DNA from 3 places in the Roseomonas sp. SRI_022 genome. Region 2 is predicted to be linked to each of the others. Evidence: riboswitches for the same ligand, from Rfam matches in the RefSeq annotation. Region 2 holds a riboswitch; each other region holds the start of a gene.
What was found. A riboswitch is a leader RNA that binds a small molecule or an ion and turns the genes downstream of it on or off. The one in region 2 is predicted to bind S-adenosylmethionine.
Positions count from the first base shown of each region.

Region 1: it holds a riboswitch for S-adenosylmethionine, as region 2 does, so the genes downstream of both, AC2YHJ_RS25420 (hypothetical protein) here and AC2YHJ_RS18565 (hypothetical protein) in region 2, are expected to answer to the same signal.
Region 3: it holds a riboswitch for S-adenosylmethionine, as region 2 does, so the genes downstream of both, AC2YHJ_RS16210 (hypothetical protein) here and AC2YHJ_RS18565 (hypothetical protein) in region 2, are expected to answer to the same signal.

Region 1 covers NZ_JBYCZL010000038.1:26,377-32,831, forward strand. The annotation lists gene AC2YHJ_RS25405 (formate--tetrahydrofolate ligase) at 1-1,189, opposite strand, end outside; gene AC2YHJ_RS25410 (Bug family tripartite tricarboxylate transporter substrate binding protein) at 1,320-2,294, shown strand; gene AC2YHJ_RS25415 (2-aminoethylphosphonate--pyruvate transaminase) at 2,326-3,432, opposite strand; gene AC2YHJ_RS25420 (hypothetical protein) at 3,521-3,823, opposite strand; SAM-I-IV-variant riboswitch at 3,863-3,970, opposite strand; gene AC2YHJ_RS25425 (DUF1194 domain-containing protein) at 4,011-4,631, opposite strand; gene AC2YHJ_RS25430 (Bug family tripartite tricarboxylate transporter substrate binding protein) at 4,714-5,679, shown strand; gene AC2YHJ_RS25435 (sulfurtransferase) at 5,679-6,455, shown strand, end outside.
Region 2 covers NZ_JBYCZL010000019.1:70,670-77,124, forward strand. The annotation lists gene AC2YHJ_RS18560 (hypothetical protein) at 1,024-1,803, shown strand; gene AC2YHJ_RS18565 (hypothetical protein) at 2,217-2,495, opposite strand; SAM-I-IV-variant riboswitch at 2,953-3,061, opposite strand; gene AC2YHJ_RS18570 (DUF4823 domain-containing protein) at 3,707-4,246, shown strand; gene AC2YHJ_RS18575 (GIY-YIG nuclease family protein) at 4,484-4,954, shown strand; gene AC2YHJ_RS18580 (beta strand repeat-containing protein) at 5,399-6,455, opposite strand, start outside.
Region 3 covers NZ_JBYCZL010000015.1:52,704-59,158, forward strand. The annotation lists gene AC2YHJ_RS16195 (response regulator) at 1-243, shown strand, start outside; gene AC2YHJ_RS16200 (exopolysaccharide biosynthesis protein) at 641-1,198, shown strand; gene AC2YHJ_RS16205 (carbon-nitrogen hydrolase family protein) at 1,681-2,613, opposite strand; SAM-I-IV-variant riboswitch at 2,956-3,064, shown strand; gene AC2YHJ_RS16210 (hypothetical protein) at 3,062-3,799, shown strand; gene AC2YHJ_RS16215 (hypothetical protein) at 4,663-5,334, opposite strand; gene AC2YHJ_RS16220 (VapE domain-containing protein) at 6,234-6,455, opposite strand, start outside.

The DNA of each region.
Region 1 (6,455 bases), on a different contig from region 2:
GCATCGCGTCCTGCACGGCGGCGATCTCGGCATCGGTGTCGGAGGTGAAGCGGTTGAGCCCGACCACGACGGGGATGCCGAACTTGCCGACATTCTCGACATGGCGGCTGAGATTGACGACGCCGCGGCGGACCGCCGCGACATCCTCGCGCCCCAGATCGCCCTTCGCCACGCCACCATGCATCTTCAGCGCGCGCACCGTCGCAACGACGACGCAGGCGGCGGGCGACAGCCCCGCCTGGCGGCACTTGATGTCGAGGAACTTCTCGGCGCCGAGGTCGGCGCCGAAGCCGGCTTCCGTCACCACCACATCGGCGAGCTTCATCGCGAGCCGCGTCGCCATCACCGAATTGCAGCCATGGGCGATGTTCGCGAAGGGCCCGCCATGCACCAGCGCGGGAGAACCCTCGATGGTCTGCACCAGGTTGGGGGCGAAGGCGTCGCGCAGCAGCACGGCCATGGCGCCATCGGCCCTGACGTCCTTCGCCGTCACCAAGGACCCGTCGCGCCGCTGGCCGACAACCATGCGCCCCAGCCGCTTCTGCAAATCACCGAGGTCGCGCGCCAGGCAGAACACCGCCATGACCTCGGAGGCGACGGTGATGTCGAAGCCGTCCTCGCGCGGGAAGCCGTTCGCCACGCCCCCGAGCGACGAGACGATCGAGCGCAGCGCCCGGTCGTTCATGTCGAGCCCACGCCGCCAGGTGATGCGCCGCGCGTCGAGGCCCGACCCGTTGCCCCAGTACAGGTCGTTGTCGACCATCGCCGCCAGCAGGTTGTTGGCGCTGGTGATGGCGTGGAAGTCGCCGGTGAAGTGGAGGTTGATGTCCTCCATCGGCAGCACCTGCGCATAGCCGCCGCCAGTGGCACCCCCCTTCACCCCGAAGCAGGGGCCGAGCGAGGGTTCGCGCAGCGCGATCATCGTCCGCGTGCCGATGGCGTTCAGCGCGTCGCCCAGCCCGACAGTTGTGGTCGTCTTGCCCTCGCCGGCAGGGGTCGGACTGATGCCGGTGACCAGGACCAGCGCGCCGTCGGGGCGGTCCCTCTGGGCGGCGATGAAGTCGAGGCCGATCTTCGCCTTGTACTTGCCGTAGGGCTCCAGCGCATCGTCCGGGATGCCGGCCTTTGCGGCGATCTCACGGATCGGCTTCAGCGTCGCGGCGCGCGCGATGTCGAGGTCGGTCGCCATGCCTTCATCCCCCCTCAAGTCGTAATCCGCCGCGCTTACGGGGAGTGCCGCAGGCTGGCAAGGGCCGCGCCGGGCTTCGCGCAGGGCCGGGATGGCCATAAACTCCGGGCAACATGCCGGAGGAACCAAGATGATCCATCGCCGCTCGTTGCTTGCTGCCGGTTCGGCGGCGGCCCTGGTGGGCACCGCCCAGGCCCAGGACAACTGGCCGAACCGACCCGTCAGCATCCTGGTTCCCTTCGTCGCCGGCGGCCCGTCCGACATCGTGGCGCGGGTCATCGCCCAGCGCATGGCGCTGACGGTCGGCCAGCCCGTGGTGGCGGAAAACCGCCCCGGCGCCAATGGAGAGGTCGCCGCCCGCGCCGTCGCCCGCGCCACGCCGGACGGGCACACGCTGCTGGTCGGGTCGATCGGCGTCTTCGCCATCAACGCCGCGCTGCGCCCGAACCTCGGCTACGACCCGGTGCGGGATTTCGCGCCGATCACGCTCGCCGTCACGACACCCAACGTGCTGGTGGTGAACCCGCAGCGCGTGCCGGTCTCGACCATGGCGGAGCTGGTCGCCTGGCTGAAGGCGAACGTGGGGCGCACGTCCTATTCCACCTCGGGCGTCGGGTCCTCGGATCACCTGACGATGGAATTGTTCAAGCAGGTGACGGGGACCGACCCAACGCATGTGCCCTATGGCGGCGGCGCGGCGGCGGCGACCGACCTGATCGCGGGCAATGTGCAGTTGTCCTTCCAGAACCTCGGCACCGTCGCGGGGCACATTCAGGGCGGGCGGCTCAAGGCCATTGCCGTGACGTCGCGCCAGCGCCACCCGATCCTCCCGGAAGTGCCGACCGCCATCGAAGGCGGCATCGCGGATTTCGAGGTGACATCCTGGCAGGCGGTGATGGCGCCGGCCGGCGTGCCCGCGCCGGTCCTGGCACGGCTCAACGCCGAGGCGACCGCGGCGCTGAAGCATCCCGAGAGCGTGCAGCGGCTGGAACAGATCGGCTTCAGCGTGGTCGCCAACAGCCCGGCCGACTACAGCGCCTTCCAGCGTGCCGAGATCGAGCGCTGGCGGCGCGTGGTGCAGACGGCGAATATCCGGCCGGAATAGGTGGAGGGCCCCGGCCCTCCCCGACTTCGCTCTACGCCGCTTTTTGCAGCACGTCGTCCAGCGCGGCGCCGATCGCGCCGACCGCCCGGCGCATGTCGTCCGGCGTGATCGCGCCGATGGCGCCGATGCGCATCGTCGGCGCCTTGGTGTTGTAGAAATTGCTGATCAGCACGCCCCGGCGCTTCAGCGCCTCGACGAAGACCTGCAGGTCGAAGCGCGGATCGGCGGGCTGGTGGATCGTCACGATCACCGGCCCCTGATGCTCGCGCGCCAGATAGGGCGTGAGGCCAAGCGCGGCCACGCCGTCATACAGGATGCCCACATTGGCCTGATAACGCGCGAGCCGCGCCGCCTGGCCGCCCTCGGCCTCATACAGGTCGAGCGCCACGTCGAAGGCGGCGATCGCCTGGACCGGCGGGGTGAAGCGGATGGACCCCCAGCCCGACCGCTTCGCATGCGCCAGCACGTCGGACAGGTCGAACGACCAGGACCCGGCATTGCCCGCGCAGGCCTCGGCGCGGTCGATGCGCGCCACGGCGAAGCCGATGCCCGGCATGCCTTCCAGGCACTTGCCCGAGGTAAAGACCAGCACGTCGCATTCGGGATGGCCGGCCAGCGGGAAGGGCAACGCGCCGAAGGCCGAGACGGCATCGAGGATCAGCCGCTTGCCGGCCGCGTGCAGCGCGCGACCGATGCCCTCAGCATCGTTGACGATGCCGGACCCGGTCTCGTTGTAGACCATGGCCACGGTGCCGATGGCAGGGTCGGCGTCCAGCACAGGCATGATGTCGGCAGCCGTCGCGCCGCGCGTGTCGGGCAGCGGCAATTCGACGACGATCCGCCCGGCCTCCCGCGCCAGCCGCGCCATGCGCTGGGCATAGGCGCCGTTCATCGGGATCAGCACCTTGGCGCCCGGCGCGACGAAGGTCCGGATCGCGGCCTCGGTCACGAAATGCCCGGCACCCTGGATCGGCAGGGTCGCATGGACGCCCGGCGTGCCGCCGGCCACGCCGACGATCCGTTCCCGGATGCGGGCATAGACGCGCTGGAAATCGCGGTCCCAGGGGGCGATGTCCTGGGCCATGGCCGCCTTGACCTCGGGCCGGGTCTGCACGGGGCCGGGAATGAGAAGGAGCATGGAGTCGCCGTTCCGACGAAGGGATGGCAATGGTTCTGCCCCGCCTCGCACTGCACGCGCAACCCGGGCCGGCGCATGGCTGGCAGGGTCAGTCCGCAGCGCGCCGGCCATCGGCCGCCTCGGCCCGGCCCCGCAGCCAGTCCTTCAGCGCAGCCCGGCGGTCGCCCGGTTCGGCGCGTTCGAGGAACACCGCGAGATGCCCCGGCCGGCGGTCCGGCACCACCCGATAGGCATGGGTCCACGGCCCATGGCCCTGGTGCAGCACGACATAGAGCCAGGAGGTCTCGATGCGGCCAAGCCGCGTCGTCCAGGCACACAGGGCAACGAATTCCGCCTGGTCGCCCGGGGCGAGCAGTAGATCGAGGTCAGGGGCAGGCGTCGCGTCCAGCATCGGATCCTCCACATGGCTGGACCGGACCTGACGCGGCGACGCTTCCCGTTTGGTTGCCGGAGCGGCCGCATCCCCCCTTTCGGAGGCGCCACCTTGCCCGGGAAGGCAGGTTGGCGTTGGGCGCCGGCCCAACTCTTGATGCAGGGCCCAGAAAGCCATGCGCGGCGGGCAAAGGCAAGGGGCGCGCTCACGCGATCGCGGCGCCGCCGATCTCCCGCAGCAGCTTCTCGCGGATCGCCTCGGCGAAGGCGGCATAGTCGGGCGTGTGCATCGCGAAGGACCCCGGCCCACCGATCACCTCCGCCCGGTAGTGGTCGAGCAGGTCCGGCTCCTCGTTCAGCACGGCCAACGCGTTGATCGTGACCCCGGCGGCCACGCCGATGTCGCGCACCGGCCCCGGCGGGCGTCCCTGGTTGTGCCGGCCATCGCCCGAGACATCCATCACCAGCCGGCTCGCCTCCGCCGGCACAGCGCCGAGCAGGGCGAGGCCGGCGGCCATCCCCTCCCCCAGCGCGGTGGCACCAGGCGGGACCAGGCGCGGCGCATTGTCCACCGCCTCGGCGAGGGCCGCGGCCGCCATCGGGCTGTCCAGCCGGGTCCAGGGCACGGCGACCGCCTGCGCCCCGCGCCCTGACCATTGCATCATGCAGATCGCCACCGCCCCGCGCGGTCCGGCGGTGATCGCGGCCTGCACCGAGTCGTCGCGGAGTGCGGCCGCATAGCCGCCGAGCATGAGGCCGAACTCGTCGTAGTCCACGGAGGAAGACGAATCCACGGCGAGACACAGGGCGAGATCGACCTTCTCCATGCCCGTTTTTCGCACGTGCAGCGGTTGGCCGCACGCCCGGTTGGTGCGCATGCTGGCGCCGATGAGCCCTGGAGATTTGACGATGCACCGCAGGATCCTGCTCACCGGCGCGGCCGGCCTGGCGCTGGCGCGACCGGCCGTCGCGCAGGGCGCCTGGCCGAACCGCACCATCCGCATGGTCGTGCCCTACACGCCGGGTGCCGCGACGGATGCGATGGCGCGGCTCGCGGCGCAGAAGCTGCAGGAGAAGCTCGGCGTCACCGTGGTGGTGGAGAACCGCCCCGGCGCGAATGGCGCGGTCGGCAGCCAGGCGGTGCTGCAATCGCCGGCCGATGGCTACACCATCATGGGCTCCGCCTCGATTCATCCCATGGCGCGGCATGTGATGCGCAACGCGCCTTATGATCCGGTGACGGACTTCATCCCGGTGGCGCGCACCGCGCGCGGGCCGCTGGTGCTGGTGATGAACCCGCGCCTGCCGCAGACGACGATCCCGCAGGTCGTGGAAGCGGCGAAGGCCGAGCCAGCGAAATGGACCTTCGCCACCTCCTCGCTCGGCGCCGCGGGGCATCTGGGGTCGATCGAGTTCAACCGCATGACCGGCGCGAATATCGAGATCGTTGGCTATCGCGGATCCGCCCCGGCGCTGACCGATGTTGCGGCCGGCAACGCGCAGCTGATGTTCGACCCGGTGCTGGCCACGCTGCCGATGATCCGCGGCGGACAGTTGCGTGGCCTCGGCATCGCGACGGCGCAGCGAACGGCGCTCGCGCCCGACCTGCCGACCATGGCGGAATCCGGCCTGCCGGGCTTCGAGTTCTATTCCTGGTATGGCGTCTGGGCGGCGCGCGCGACGCCGCGGGAGATCGTGGACCGCATGAATGCCGTGATCGTCGAGGCGATGCGCGAGCCCGCGGTTGTCGAACGCCTGACCGGCCTTGGCTTCGAGCCGGTCGCCGAGACGGTGCCGCAGCTCGAACGCTTCATCGTCGAGGACGTGGCGCGCAACGCCGAACTTCTCCGCATCGCGAACTTCCAGCCCGAGTGATGTTGACGATCACCCCGGCCGCGCTGGCGGCGGAACTCGGCACGCCGGGCCTGGTGGTGCTGGACGGCAGCGTCTTCCAGCGCCCCTCACCGGACATGTCCACCATGCTGTCAGACAGCGCGCGGGCGTCCTTCGAGAAGTCGCGCATTCCCGGTTCGGTGCACCTCGACGCGCTGGACTGGCTGTGGGACCGGACGAAGCCCTACCGCTTCGCACTGCCGTCGCCCGACGCCGCAGCCGCCGCCTTCGGCGCCCATGGCGTGGGGGAGGACAGCCGCGTGGTCCTCTACGACCGCGTCGGCGGCAACTGGGCGACGCGGACCTTCTGGACGCTGCGCTGGCTCGGCTTCGACCATGTGCGGGTGCTGGAAGGCGGGCTGGCGGCCTGGAAGGCGGCGGGGCTGCCGGTGGAGAGCGGGCTTGCGCCGGCCCCGGCGCCTGCACCGCGGCCATTCACGGCGCGGCCGCGCACAGCGACAATCGCCGATCGCGCGGAGGTGCTCGCCGCCCTCGGCTCGCCCGGAATCACCGTGGTCAACGCCCTGTCCGCCGAACAACACGAAGGCACTGGCGGGCTGCCTTATCACCGCCCCGGGCGGATCACAGGGACGCGCAACCTGCCCGCGCCGCTGCTCGCCGACGGCACCCTCGCCCCCGAGGCCATCGCGGCCCTGGCCGAGCGGGCCGGCATTGCGAAGGGTGACCGCGTCATCGCCTATTGCGGCGGCGGCATCGCCGCCTCGAACCTTGCCTTCAACCTGCTGCGGGCGGGCTGG
Region 2 (6,455 bases):
TCTCCATTGAAGCAGATCGGCCGGTCGCCGCGTTCCGCGGTGCTGGTGGCGAATTCCATCCTGACATCTCGGGGAGGCTAGGCGCGTGGCGCGCGGCTTCCTGCGTCAACCTCATGGCATGCAGCCAATCGAGCAGCAGGAGCAGCGATTGCTCCGCGAGCCTTCGGCCCCGCAATGGACCTTGCACCATCCCAATCCGGCACTGACGTGCCTCAACGTGTTGCTTCAGCACACTGTGGGCCGGGTTGAGGCCGAGCCTGGCCACAGTTGAGGCCGCGTCCCTCCATCACGTATGCCAGGTTTTCTGGGGGTTTCAGCCTTATTTGAGGCTGAGGCCACGGTCGATCTGCGTTTCCCAAACCCCGCGCGTCTGTCCTCGCGGCGGGCGCGCGAGAGCGACAAGCACGGTCATACTTGCCGCCCCCCATCGTATATGCGTGAAACATACTCCCAGCCTCATGGCCTCAAATCAGCTGAACGCCAGGTATTCCTTGGGATACATTGAGGCCACCCGATCGTCGATGTCCGGCCTCAATCCGGCCTCAGCGACAGTGTGTCTGCCGCGGCGCCCGACGGTATGAGGAACCGAAAAGCGCGCGGCGCGCGCGCTCCCGCGGTTCAGGGCGGCAATTCCGACAGCCAGACAGTCTCAGCCCTTCCCGTGTGGGTCCGCACTGGACTGCCACCGCGCCTCCCCGACGTGGACGTTGGCACCCACCCCAAAGCCCCGAAAATATGCGCGTCGGCCAAGGCGCCGCTCGTTGAATGAGCCGAAATGGCCGAGATAATCCGACCTGTGGGCAGTTCGGACCATTGATGCGATCGCCGAACTGGGCAGATCGCCGTCCCATCCGTCAGAGCGCGGCGCGATCCCGTCTCGCCGGTCATGCCCGACCGTCGGTGGGTGGGTGTCGCGGACCAACCCACCTACCCACTCACCTACCTACTGTTATCGAGAACTCTGTGTTCGGCGGCTCGACTATGTGGTATTATATTACCACACACGGAAGGGTCCCGCCGGATATGCCCGCGCTCTACGATCAACGCCTGGAGACCTTTGCATCGTTGCTTGTGTCTGGCCTGTCGGCTGCTTCCGCCTGCCGGGCTTCCGGCTTCTCGAGTACGACAGCCGCGTCCAAGGCGGCACAAATGGCAAAGCGCCCAGAGGTGCAGCAGCGCATCGCGGAACTGCAGGTCACCGCGGCACGTCCTGCGCCTCGGAAGACCTGGCCGCTGGTTCCGCCGGCGCCGCCCGTGGTGCAGCCGGTCGCCCGCGCTGCTGCGGTTGCCCAGGTCGCTCCGTCGCCCTCGCGCGCTGTCGTTGCCAAGGAGCTGAGCCCGCAAGAGCGGGCACCTTCCAGCACCAGCACGTCTCGAACAGCACCCAGTGCTGTCCTCGCCATTGACCCACCGACTCCGCTTCCGAGGATCGACCTCGCTCGAGCAGGGCGCGACGGAGTGAAAGCCTGGAGCATGGCGGTGCTGCACGAGCTCATCCAGGATGCCCACAACGCGCGGGATCGGCGCGCGATTGCAACCGCCTTGTCCGAGGTGTCGAAGATCGCAGGCACCTACGCGCCAACGCGAATGGATCACGTCCACGTCTCCGCTCTCGACGGTCTGACGCGTGATGAGTTGCTCGTCCTGCTCGAGGTGGTGAGCAGCTGCCGGGTATCGACCGATGGATCCCTCGTGATCGACGGCAAGGCGACGAACGTTGAACTGGTTGCATGCGAAGGGCAGAGCGAGTTCGTCGACGACAACCAAGTCGCCGAGGACTACGAGGACAATCCGCTCGACTGAAGCCCGGCTTCCGGCCCCAGTTCGCCGCAGAAGGCAGTAGGCGTCCATACAGGACGCCACATAGATCGCCGAATTGGCGTATATCTGAGGCGTTCTTCGCAATGATGAGCGCAACCCCCTCGCTTAACCCCCTTCTATCGCGGTCATTGCGAGGACGCAGCGCCTCGAACGGCCGCGCGCGGATCCCAAGCCCCGGTTTGGAGGGAGGGAGCTGACCCCAGGGCAGGTCCGTCATCCCCCCCCCCCCCCCCGGGGTGCCCCGGGCGGGGGGCGAGTGGAGTGGCGGGGGATCGACATCTCCAAACGAACCCCGGCCAAAAATCCGCCCGCTCCCTGTTCGCGTCGGTTGAGCAAGCGCCGCCTGCGCTGGAAACCAGCAGCCGGTGACCTCCCCCCGCCCTACCCGCAGCCAATCACCCCGCGCCGTCTGCTGCGTCGTCATCCACGGGCACCGCGTCGGTCCCCCACTTGCATCCCGCCCGCGCGACCCAGGCGCGGATGACGAAGCCAGCGCCGTCGCTTTTCGTCCTGCGCGTCTTCACGACGCCGGGCGCAATCTCCTCGCGCTCGTGAAGCCCGAGCTCCCGCTGGACACGTGATCGCGGCCCGGCCGGAACGCGCGTCCGGCCGCCGATGCCGGTTCGCAGATCCCAGAACGCACCATAAAGATCGGACTTCAGGCGAGCCGGCACGCGCTCGGTCCCACGCCAGAGCCCGGTGAATGACCACACGCCGCCGCGCTCGGCCAGGGATACACCAAGCGCCTCTACCTCAGGACACGATGGCCTGGCAGCGGACGCCGATCGTGGTTTCGGCATCCGCATCCGGGTTCGTGGCGGGGGCACTTCGCGCGGCTGCAGGGTCATCTCATCCGTGGTCTGGATCCACACCTCAGTCCTCCACGGACGGATCCGCCCACGCTTATCCCTCGGTGGATTGTTCGCCTCCGTCACCGCGCTCCACGCCTCGATCCGCGTCGTGAAGTCACGCGCCACACGCCAGCCCGAGATGCCACCCTTGGACGATGACTCAGGGCGCGTTGCCACGACACGCCATACGACTTTCCCGCTGACGACTGCTGGCTCCACCTGACAAGAGCGCCAAAGATCCAGGCACCGAACGTGTGCCGGGACGACTTTCGACTTGGCCATGGAAAGCCTCCTTTGCCCGAGAGGGCCGCATCCCCGAACTGGGAGCCACCGGACGGAGGGCCGGTTGGCGGCGCGGACAGGCTGCCCGAGCTCTCTTGATGCTGGTATGGCCACTATGGGGTTGATCGAATGCCGTCAAGGGAAGCAAGCAATGGCAACTGCGGCCGCGCCGACTCTGGCGTACCGGCTCTATCGCGCGGCCTAGACCAGCCACTGCCCGACGCAAGCTGCCGGATCTCGTTCAATGACGAGCTCGGTGCCTCTAGCCCCCCCCCCGCTGGCATCACCCTGGGGGCAGGTGGAGGGTTGGTGGCCAGCGCCCCCAATCGACCACCTTCGTGAATGCTGAGCAGCCATGCGGCCGTCGGCGCTTGCGTACCGTACCGTTCCGAGCAGACAAAGCCGCGCAGTCGCCGCCCTAAGCCATATCCCCCGCCCCCCCCCCGCGACAACGCAGCTGAGCATCGGGGTCGGGTTTCTCGGTTTGAATCCCTAACGCGCAGCGATGGGAACCGGGAACGGTAATTCTCTGGACCCCGACCGAAGCCGAGGATTGGCCACCGGTTCTGTCCGACTGCCGCGCACACTGCCACGGTCGTGCACCGGGGCGCGACACGCGCGCTGATTGGGCAACTTCTGCCCGCCGATGGTCCTTCTCCTCAAAGCCGTAGTGAGCAAGGTTCGGCGACTTCACTCCCAAGCGCGCCATTGCAATACTGCGCCGAACCTGTCTCGGATCAGGATTCGACGTAGTGCCGGCTCCCGTCCAACTTCTTTCCCGTCGCATCGCTCCACTGGCCGCAGCCGCTCTCGTCGCCGGGTGCGGCAGTGCGCAGCAGGCAACGACCCTCACGGCTCAGCAATCGCGCCTCGACCGCAATCGCAGGTTCTTGGTTACGGTGCCGCCGGATGGCCGATACGGAGAGACCACCTACGCTGGCTCCGGCGATTCCACCGCACGCGCCCTCCAACCGGCATTGATGGAACATGCAGCACGCGTGGACTTGGGCGGTGCCGCCGTCTCTCAGGATGCTGCTTTCGCGGCAGCGCGCGCCGCTCAGGCCGACTACCTAGTCTTCCCGCTCATTACCCATTGGGAAGACCGCGCCACTGAGTGGTCCGGCCTGCCCGACCGGATTGAAGTGATCGTCTCGGTTCTCGAAATGCCTAATGGCCAGCTTTTGACCCGAAGCGCCATCACTGGGCGGAGTTCCTGGTGGACGCTCGGCGGAGACAAGCCCCAAGATCTTCTGGCCACGCCGACAGGGGTCTTCGCTGCGTCCTTGTTCTGACTCAGTGCTTGAACTCGATAGCACCTGAGGAGGCGACGCATGAGCGGTAGCATCGGGCAGATCGAACAGGCGGCGGGCTAGCGAATATGGTCGCGGAAATCCTGCATCGGCTTCGGCAATTCGGTGATCATCACAGCGTTGGCGCTTCCACTACGAAGCCTGAACTCATCCCGACTCTGGCTGGGATCTATGGGTGGTTCTTCGACGAGGCGCCGCCTGAAGTTCCTACAGACGCGTATGCGCCATTCAAAGTTTGGTCACCTGCTCTACATCGGGATCGCGCCATCAGCTGCGCGGCGCCCGGCTCAGAACGGGGAGAAGCGCCATCTCCGCGCACGCATGAGGGACCATCTCAGGAATGCAGAGAGGTCAACACTTCGTCGAACATTGGGTTGCTTGCTCGGCATTCACCTAAGGCGAGTCGGCAGCGGCAAACGGATGACGTTCGGTCATCGGGGTGAGCAGCGTCCGGATGAGTGGATGCGTGCCCGCGCAACGGTGGCGCCGATCCCAATATCGGATCCATGGAAGGCTGAGGCTGAGTTGCTATCCCAACTCCGACTACCCCTCAACCTTGCGGCTAACATGCACCCCTTCTGCTCGTTGCTGAAACAGGTTCGCAGGGCAGCCATGGGACGCGCAAAGCTGCTGCCCGTGCTGATTGAACTTGAAGGAGGCAGACGCGCCATGCGGCGTAGCGGCTCGTGAACACATCGCTCTGTGCGTCCCTTTGTCTCGCTGCATCGACAGCCTTCCGGGCGCGTGGAGCCCCACAGCAGCGCTCTCACTCCGACCACTCCTGCCGGCTTGAGCGTGCATGAGTGGCCAGCGGCCATGGACAACAGAGACACGACGCTCGCCCGGAAACAACCATCCGCGCCGCCCCGTGGCTGTGAGATCGACGTCAGAGAACCTCAAAGAAATGGCTTGCGCTGATCGTTGCGTTCGGCGTGGCGCACAACGACTACGAGCCTTTCGGTCATCGTTCATCAGGTCTGCCTTGAAAGCCCCAGAGAACCTGCCACTCAGCGCGTGGGTCGGTGCGACGGAGAGCAGGACGCCGAAAGAAAACTGGCGGAGGGAGTGCTACCGGGATCGAACCGTCTCCACTCGTTCGGCGCTCCTAGTCGCGCCTAGCGTCGCTGAGCCCAGCTACAGGATAAACCATGCCTGCCCCGGTGCCGTCGCGGACTGGATGGCGATGGCGAAATCGGCCGTCGAGTTGCCGTCCACATCCCCGGCTGCGACATACACCCCGCCGCCCAGCGACTGCACCCGCAGATCTCCCGCCGCGCCGGTGAAGTTCGCACCTCGATAGGTGAAGGACTGGTCGGCCGCCAGCGTCGTATTGGCGTCGATCAGCGCCAGGCTGATGCGGTCGAGCGTGCCGACGACGAAGGTGAAGTCGGTGATCAGATCCGGCGCTGCCACTGTGCTGTCGGCGAGGCCGGTCAGGCGGAACTGGTCCGCACCCGCGCCGCCGGTCAGCGTGTCCTGCCCCGTGCCGCCGATCAGGATGTCGTTGCCGCCCTGGCCGGCCACCATATCCGCCCCTGCGAGACCCTGCAGCACATTGGCCGCGTCATTGCCGGTGATGGTGTTGCCGAGCGTGTTACCGGTGCCGTTCGCGACCGTGCCGCCGAGCACCAGCCCCTCGATGTTCAGCCCGAGGGTGAAGGCCGCGCCGCTGCTGACGATCACCGTGTCGGTGCCCTGGTTAAGCAGTTCCACGATCACGTCGCCGGTTTGGACGATGAACAGGTCATCGCCCAGTCCTCCGACCAGCCGGTCGATCCCTGTTCCGCCATCGAGTGTGTCATTGCCAGCCGCGCCGTTCAGCGTGTCGGCGCCGGCATTAGCGGTGATGCCATTCGCAAGCGCGTTGCCGATGAAGTTATGTGCCGTCGAAGTGGTGGCGACGAGCGTCTCGACATTGGCGCCAAGCACGTAGCTCGCGAGCCCCGTGCGCACCGTGTCGATGCCCTGGTTCAGCAGTTCGACAACCACGTCCAACGTGGAATCGACAACGTAGATGTCGCTGGCGGTGCCGCCGACCATTCGGTCATCGCCGACCCCGCCATCGAGGGTATCAGCACCCGCACCGCCAGTGAGGGTGTCAACGCCGGCCAGTCCGTTCAGCGCATCGGCAGCCCCGTGCCCTGTAATGGCATTGTCCAAACCATTGCCGACGAAGCCGTGGGCAGTGGCG
Region 3 (6,455 bases), on a different contig from region 2:
CCCGACCTCATGATCGTCGATGCGCGGCTGCGTGATGGCAGCGGCATCTTGGCTGTCAGGGAGATCATCCGAGCCGGTTTCGTGCCGCATATCTTTGTCAGTGGCGATAGTCGGCGCACCCTTGCGCTGTCGCCAGGCTCGGTGGCGCTCGAGAAGCCCTATCGCGACACCGAACTCGCCGCAGCCATCCAATGCGTTCTCAGCGCTGTTCCCGTTTCCGGCGCGGACCGCGCGAGCCGGTAGGACGGCGCCCGCTGCATACCTAGGGACGCCGCCGGATGCCCGCTTCGCAGCCGTGCATCCCTTACAGGGGTCAGACAACCGCGCCGCACTGGGTCAACCCCGCTCGACGTTTGTGCTGCACATCATGGTACTTGCGTCGATGCATGCAGGCCCCGCCATCAGGTTGATGTCTGATCATGGTGCTTGCCTTAGCCGCCGTAGCAAGACTGTAGGTACGACGCGCTCTTCCAGTCACGGCGCGCAGATGATGTGCTAGTCCGATCGGCGCCCCGTTCACTCTCACATGCAGACGGCCTCCGCCGAGCGGAAAGCGATCCATTGATCCGCTATCGTTCCGCGTGCCTATGCTGGTGCCGCAATGATCCTGCGCCCGCCTACCTCCATCGCTCTGGAGGCCATGCTCGATGCGATCCTTGCCGAGAGGCAGGTAACGCTCAATTGGCTCCTGGAACGCCTGGGCGACCGTTCGTTCGGTATCGTACTTCTGCTCCTGGCAATCCTTGGTCTTCTTCCGGGTGTCTCGGCCGTCGCCGGCATACTGCTGATCGTGCCGGCGATGCAGATGATTCTGGCCCGCGGCAGGCCGATATTTCCCGACCGCGTTGGCGAACGGCATTTCGAGGTACGCAGGCTTGCCAACATGGTCCGTCGCGCGGTGCCTGTCATACGCTGGCTGGAGCGATTCATCCGCCCGCGATGGTATACGCCGTTCGAGGCGACGAAGCGGGTGGTCGGCGGCATCGTGCTTCTCCTCGGCGCCAGCCTTCTTGTCCCTCTGCCCTTGACCAATGTCCTACCCGCTCTGGCGATCACGCTGGTTGCATTCGTCTATCTGGAGGAGGACGGTCTGCTGCTTTGCGCCGCGCTTCTGGCGGCGCTCGCCATCCTCGCAACGACTGGCATCCTCATTTGGGAGACGGCAAGCCCAACGGGTTGGGTGCCGAGTCTTCTCTGAGTGGGGTAGTGCGCGCGGCACCCTAATTCCACGGATCCCTTCGCGCACCGTTCTACACCCGCACCATCTTGGATTGGCCCCGACAAGAATTTCCGAGCTTCGGAAGGTGTCAGGCCATGGCACGGTCCTCGACCATTTCCTTGCGCAGCGAGTGATTGGTGGCAGTTGCCATTCCCACGCCAGTGGCGCGGTTGCCGAGCGGACGCGAGTGGAGACGGTTCGAATCCGGTAGCGTCTCTTCAGCCAAGCACGATGCTGCTCCACCAGACCCCGTTTGCTGCCACGCCAGCGGCCTTAGGTCGCGTGGACAAACAGGCGGAGGGGGGATTCCCATCCGGACGCGGACGTGATTCCACACTGATCTCTGGGATGGAGATCGGCGTTGATCCGCGGACTGCTGACTGACGAGGAACCGCTGACAGCTTCCTTGGCTTCGCTACACTCTCCTCGCTCCGTCTGTGGATCAGGTTTGTCCACGCGACCTAGTCGAATCGAACGGGAGCCTGCTTCTTTCGGTTCACGGTGAGAGTGAAGACGTCGGGTCGGGCATAATGCCCGCTGGCGTCAAACTTTCGCCGCGAGGCTCGCGCCGCCGCCACATCGATCTCGGCGAACAGCAGGCCCTTCTCCCGGCGCATCGGCCCTGCGACGACGCCGCCGAAGGGCTTGTAAACGACGGCGTCGCCCGCGTTGATCCACTCGTCCTTGTTCGGAAAAAGCTCGTCGCGATATGGCACGCCATCGGGGATGTCGGATGCTTCCAACGCCGTCGCGCATCCGACCACCCAGCAGCCGCCCTCGCGCGCGATGTGCTGCATCGTCGCGAGCCAGGTTTCGCCGCTGTCCCACGTCGGGGCGACGTAGATGTCGATGTTCTGCGCATAGAGCGCGTAACGTGCCAGCGGCATGTAGTTTTCCCAGCAGATCAGTGCCCCGATGCGGCCGACCGCGGTGTCCACGACGTTCAGGCCGGAGCCGTCGCCGAAGCCCCAGACCATCCGCTCCGGATTCGTCGGCATCAGCTTGCGGTGGTTGTTCGCAAGCCTGCCGTCCGCGTCGATGATCGCGCAGCTGTTGAACAGCGTGCTGCCGCTGACCGAGCCGTCGACCTCTTGGTAGCCCAGTACGATGACCACCCCATGGTTCTTCGCCGCCTCCAGAAGCGGTCGCAGCCCGTCCCTGCTAAGGTCGACCGAGTTCGACTGTGAGAGGGCGTAGAGCTCATCCGTCTTTCCCATCCCGGCCCCCGGCGGCAGCCGCCAGACGAACGTCGGATAGCCGGGAAGCCATGCCTCCGGAAACACCAGCATGTCGCAGCCCTCCGCTGCCGCCTCACCGACAAGCTCGACCGCGCGCGCCATGGACTTTTCAAGATCGAGGTAGACCGGCGGTTGCTGGACAACTGCAAGCTTCATGTGATCGTTCCGCCGCGCCCCGGGTTGGGGCGAGGGCACCGTACCACGCATGCTGCGCTGCCTTCGCACGCTGCTTTTCCCGGCAACACCACTCGCAGACCCTTCTGCGGGGCATGCTTCGCTTTCCGGCGTCGCTCGTCGGCGGGCGACACGCCCAGAGAAAGTTGGATTCCGGTTCCTACCGCTGCGGGCGAAGGGATTCGAGCCCTCGACCCCAACCGCTCTGGCGAACTTGCACCGTGAAACGTAAGGCCCGACATCACCTGAGCCGTATGATGCCGGCACAGCCCAGCCGCCACTGCACGCTCGCCTTGACCGGTTCCGATCGAGGCAATATCGAGCAACCAGCATCAAGAGAGCGCGGGCAGGCTGCCCGCGCCGCCAACCGGTCCTCCGTCCGGTGGCTCCCATTTCGGGGATGCGGCCCACACGGGCAAAGGAGGCTTCAATGCCCAAGTCGAAGGTCGTCCCGCCGCAATTCTTGCGTCGGGAACTTTGGCGTATCTGTCAGGTGGAACCGGCGGTCGTCGGCGCGAAGGTTGTCTGGCGTGTCGTCGCCACGTGCCGTGAAGTCGCGGCAATGGGCGGCATCTCGGGCTGGCGCGTGCCGCGCGATTTCACGACGCGGACGGAGGCCTGGAGCGCGGTGTCGGACGCGAACAACCCGCCGAGGGATCGGCGCGGGCGGGTCCGTACTCGGTCCACTGAGGCGTGGGTACAGATCACGGACGAGACGCCTTTGCTGCCTCGCACAGCGCGCCGGGCGCGGGCCCCGACGCGAATGCCGACGCCCAAACTGGCGCAAACTGGTCGGACATCGTCTCCCGAGGCTGACACACTTCGTGCTTCCCTGGCCGAGCGCGGCGGCATGTGGACATTCATCGGACTTTGGCGTGGGGACGAGCGCGTGCCGGCGCGCCTGAAGTCGGACCTCTACGGCGCCTTCTGGGAGCTGCGAGCCGGCATTGGCGGCCGGACACGTGTTCCGGCTGGGCCGCGCTCGCGCATCCAGCGCGAACTGGGCCTGCACGAGCGGGAAGAGGTCGCACCGGGCGTGGTGAAGACGCGGAGGGAGAAGACCGATGTCGGTGGCTTCTTCGTGCGCGCCTGGGTCGCGCGGAGGGGATGCAACTGGGGGACCGATGCAGTGCCGGTCACGGACGACGCCGCAGATCGCGAGCGATGAGTGGTAGCGGCTGGAATGGTGAGATCCAAGCCGCCCACCGATTGATCTGGTCGGCTTCGGGGCAGCGTTTGGTTTGATCCGTGCGGGAGCGCTGCCGACAGCGCGCTAGGTTGCGGAGGATTTCCTCCGCTCCGCACTCGGCGTGCGAATGACGCGTGTCTGCTGAGACCGTGCAGGGCGCCCGGCGGGTGAATGCCGTTAACCTCGTCCCGCCTATGCCGTCCATCTCTTGGTATCGAGCCAACGGCGCGCACCCGGCCTCCGCGATGCTGACAGCGTGGGATGGGGTTGGTAGCCGGTGGAGGCATGCTTCGACCCGTCGTCGGCTATGGCCGGGCCTGTCCTTTCGGGCCGCTAGGCCCTCGAAATCGGCGAGAGGAAGCGCAACAAGAAATTCCATTATCAGAACGAATCTGTGTGAGGCCAGTTCGATTTCTGGGGGAGGGCTTGTTTGGAGGCAGTGCCCCCCGGTCGTCCACCCGCCCCCCGGTCAGGGCCGGGTGGGGGGGGGGGTTCGGCACCCCCACTGGGCCCCTTTGTCAGATCCTTGGGGAAGCCCCTGTCGGTGAGCGCCTCACGCGGACCGCGCTGTGGCAAAAGGCGCGGCGAACGATGCGAAGCGGCAGCGATCTATGCGTTGAGGGGGCTGCGCGAGGGGGCTTCGATCGCGAAGTACGAAGAACTGGCGGCAATGTGCGGATCGGTGCATCGCTATGGTGGCCGGTGTAGACGCCAACCAGAAGGTGCCCTTCGTCATCAGCCATTGAACTGGGCTGGCATCGCGGCGCCATCTGAGTGGGACGCTCCTACGAGGATCACCAGGCGTGAGTCGTCAGCGCCGCCAGGCGTAGCTTGACGGCGCGCTAGGCCAGGGGATCGTCCAGAAGCTCGGCTTCATGCTCGGCGGTGGCTACCGCTTCGCCATCGATGACGAACATCCCGTCCTCGACGCGACCGTTCTTCAGGGCTTCGGCCAACATCAGCAGCTCGGCGCGGGACAAACCGTCCAGGACCGACGTCTGGAGATGTTCGATCTTCTGGATGTGCAGCCCGTTCAGGCGGTTTGCCTCCGTCATGGCGTTCACCACGATCCGTCGATCACGGGCGAAGTGCGCCTCGTGAATCACCTCAGCCAGGACGGAAAGCGACCAGCGCCGCGCTTGCTCAGGGCTCGCCGTCGCCAGGTCGATGCGGGGAAGGGGCCGCGGCGGATCCACAGGCTCGCTGGAAGGCAAATGCGGTGCTGCAGCCACTACCACCGCCCGAGGCGCCGGCGCGGCCGCTGGAGCGGCCCAGGGGCCCGTTGCTGGCGGCCCCAGATGCGCGGGCGCGCTGCCCACCAGGGCGGCCGGCGCGACCCCGCCGGTCAGCTCCAGCACCCGGGACATGACATCCGGGCGGGCGGCGATCTTGTGCGCCTTCACCGCCGCCGTTGTGGCGCTGTAGCCGCTCATGCGGCAGGCCTGGGCGCGGGTCATGCCGGCGGCCAGGAGGTGGGCGAGGCGTTCGGTGCGGGCATCGGTCAAGGTGGGCATGCTGCCCTCCAGTAAGGCGGTATCAGGATACCGCATTCAAGAAAGCCCGTCACGGCTTGGGTTAGAACGGTGAGTTAGAAAGTTAGAACGCAGTTTGGCCGCGGTTAGATGGCTCTAACCGCACTAACCGGTGCATCGGCGATGCGCGGCTGCAGCCTGCAGTTTGCGGCAATCCGCCCTTTCGGAGACTACCCACCGAGGATCCGGCGATGCGATGCGCACGCGCGAGACTGGATCACCTGCCTGATCCGTTCGGTGTCGACGTTTCGCCGGACCTTGCCAGTGCGATCCCCGACCAGCGTTGGAGGAGATCGCCATCCGGCGGGCGCGGCCGCTGGAACCGAGTTGCACCCTCACCGGCCACAGCGCGCTGCGGGCACGCCCCGCTCTGTGTGAGACGCTGCCGCTTCATCGATGGATCATAGGCGGGCTTCTCGACAGTCCCGCATCCGGCCCGGTCCGTGTCGCAGTGTTGACCGCCGGTGAGGCCGAAATTCGTTCTGAGGCCGCGGTGAGGCCACGCCCATTTACTGCTATCGGCCTCAGCGAAACGAGCCAAGGATCTAGTGTTCAGCCAAACTGAGGCCGTGAGGCAGGGAATATACTACGCATAAAGACCGTGGGTGTTGTGCGCATGCCGCGGGGGGGGGCGTGCGATGAGCTCGTGAGCGGCGCGGACAGTGCGTGCAGGTGTTGAAAAATCGACTTTGTGCCGGCCTCAGCCTCAACCGAGGCTCAAACCCGCAGAAAACCTGGCTTCCAGCAACCAAGCGATGCGGCCTCAAGGCCGGCAAGATTGTGCCTCAACCTGGAGCACGGACGCGAAATCTCCGCCTTTTGACCTGCGGGCTGTAGTCGAGGGCCTGTGGGTATCGGTGTCTGTGCCGCGGTGCTCGGGCCTACAAGGAGGTTTCCACCTCGTCCTTGGTACCGACGTTGGCCGGAGAGCCATAGATTGCCCCGCAGTCCCGCTGCTCCATCAGCCACCGGCGAAATCGGCCGCCCTTCTTCACACCGAGCTTTTCCTCGGCCAGCGCGGCCTGCTTCCGAACCTGAAGTCCCGCCTGGGACAGCCAGACGCGTTCGTCGAAAGCAAAGCCCAACGCCCCACCACCGCGGAA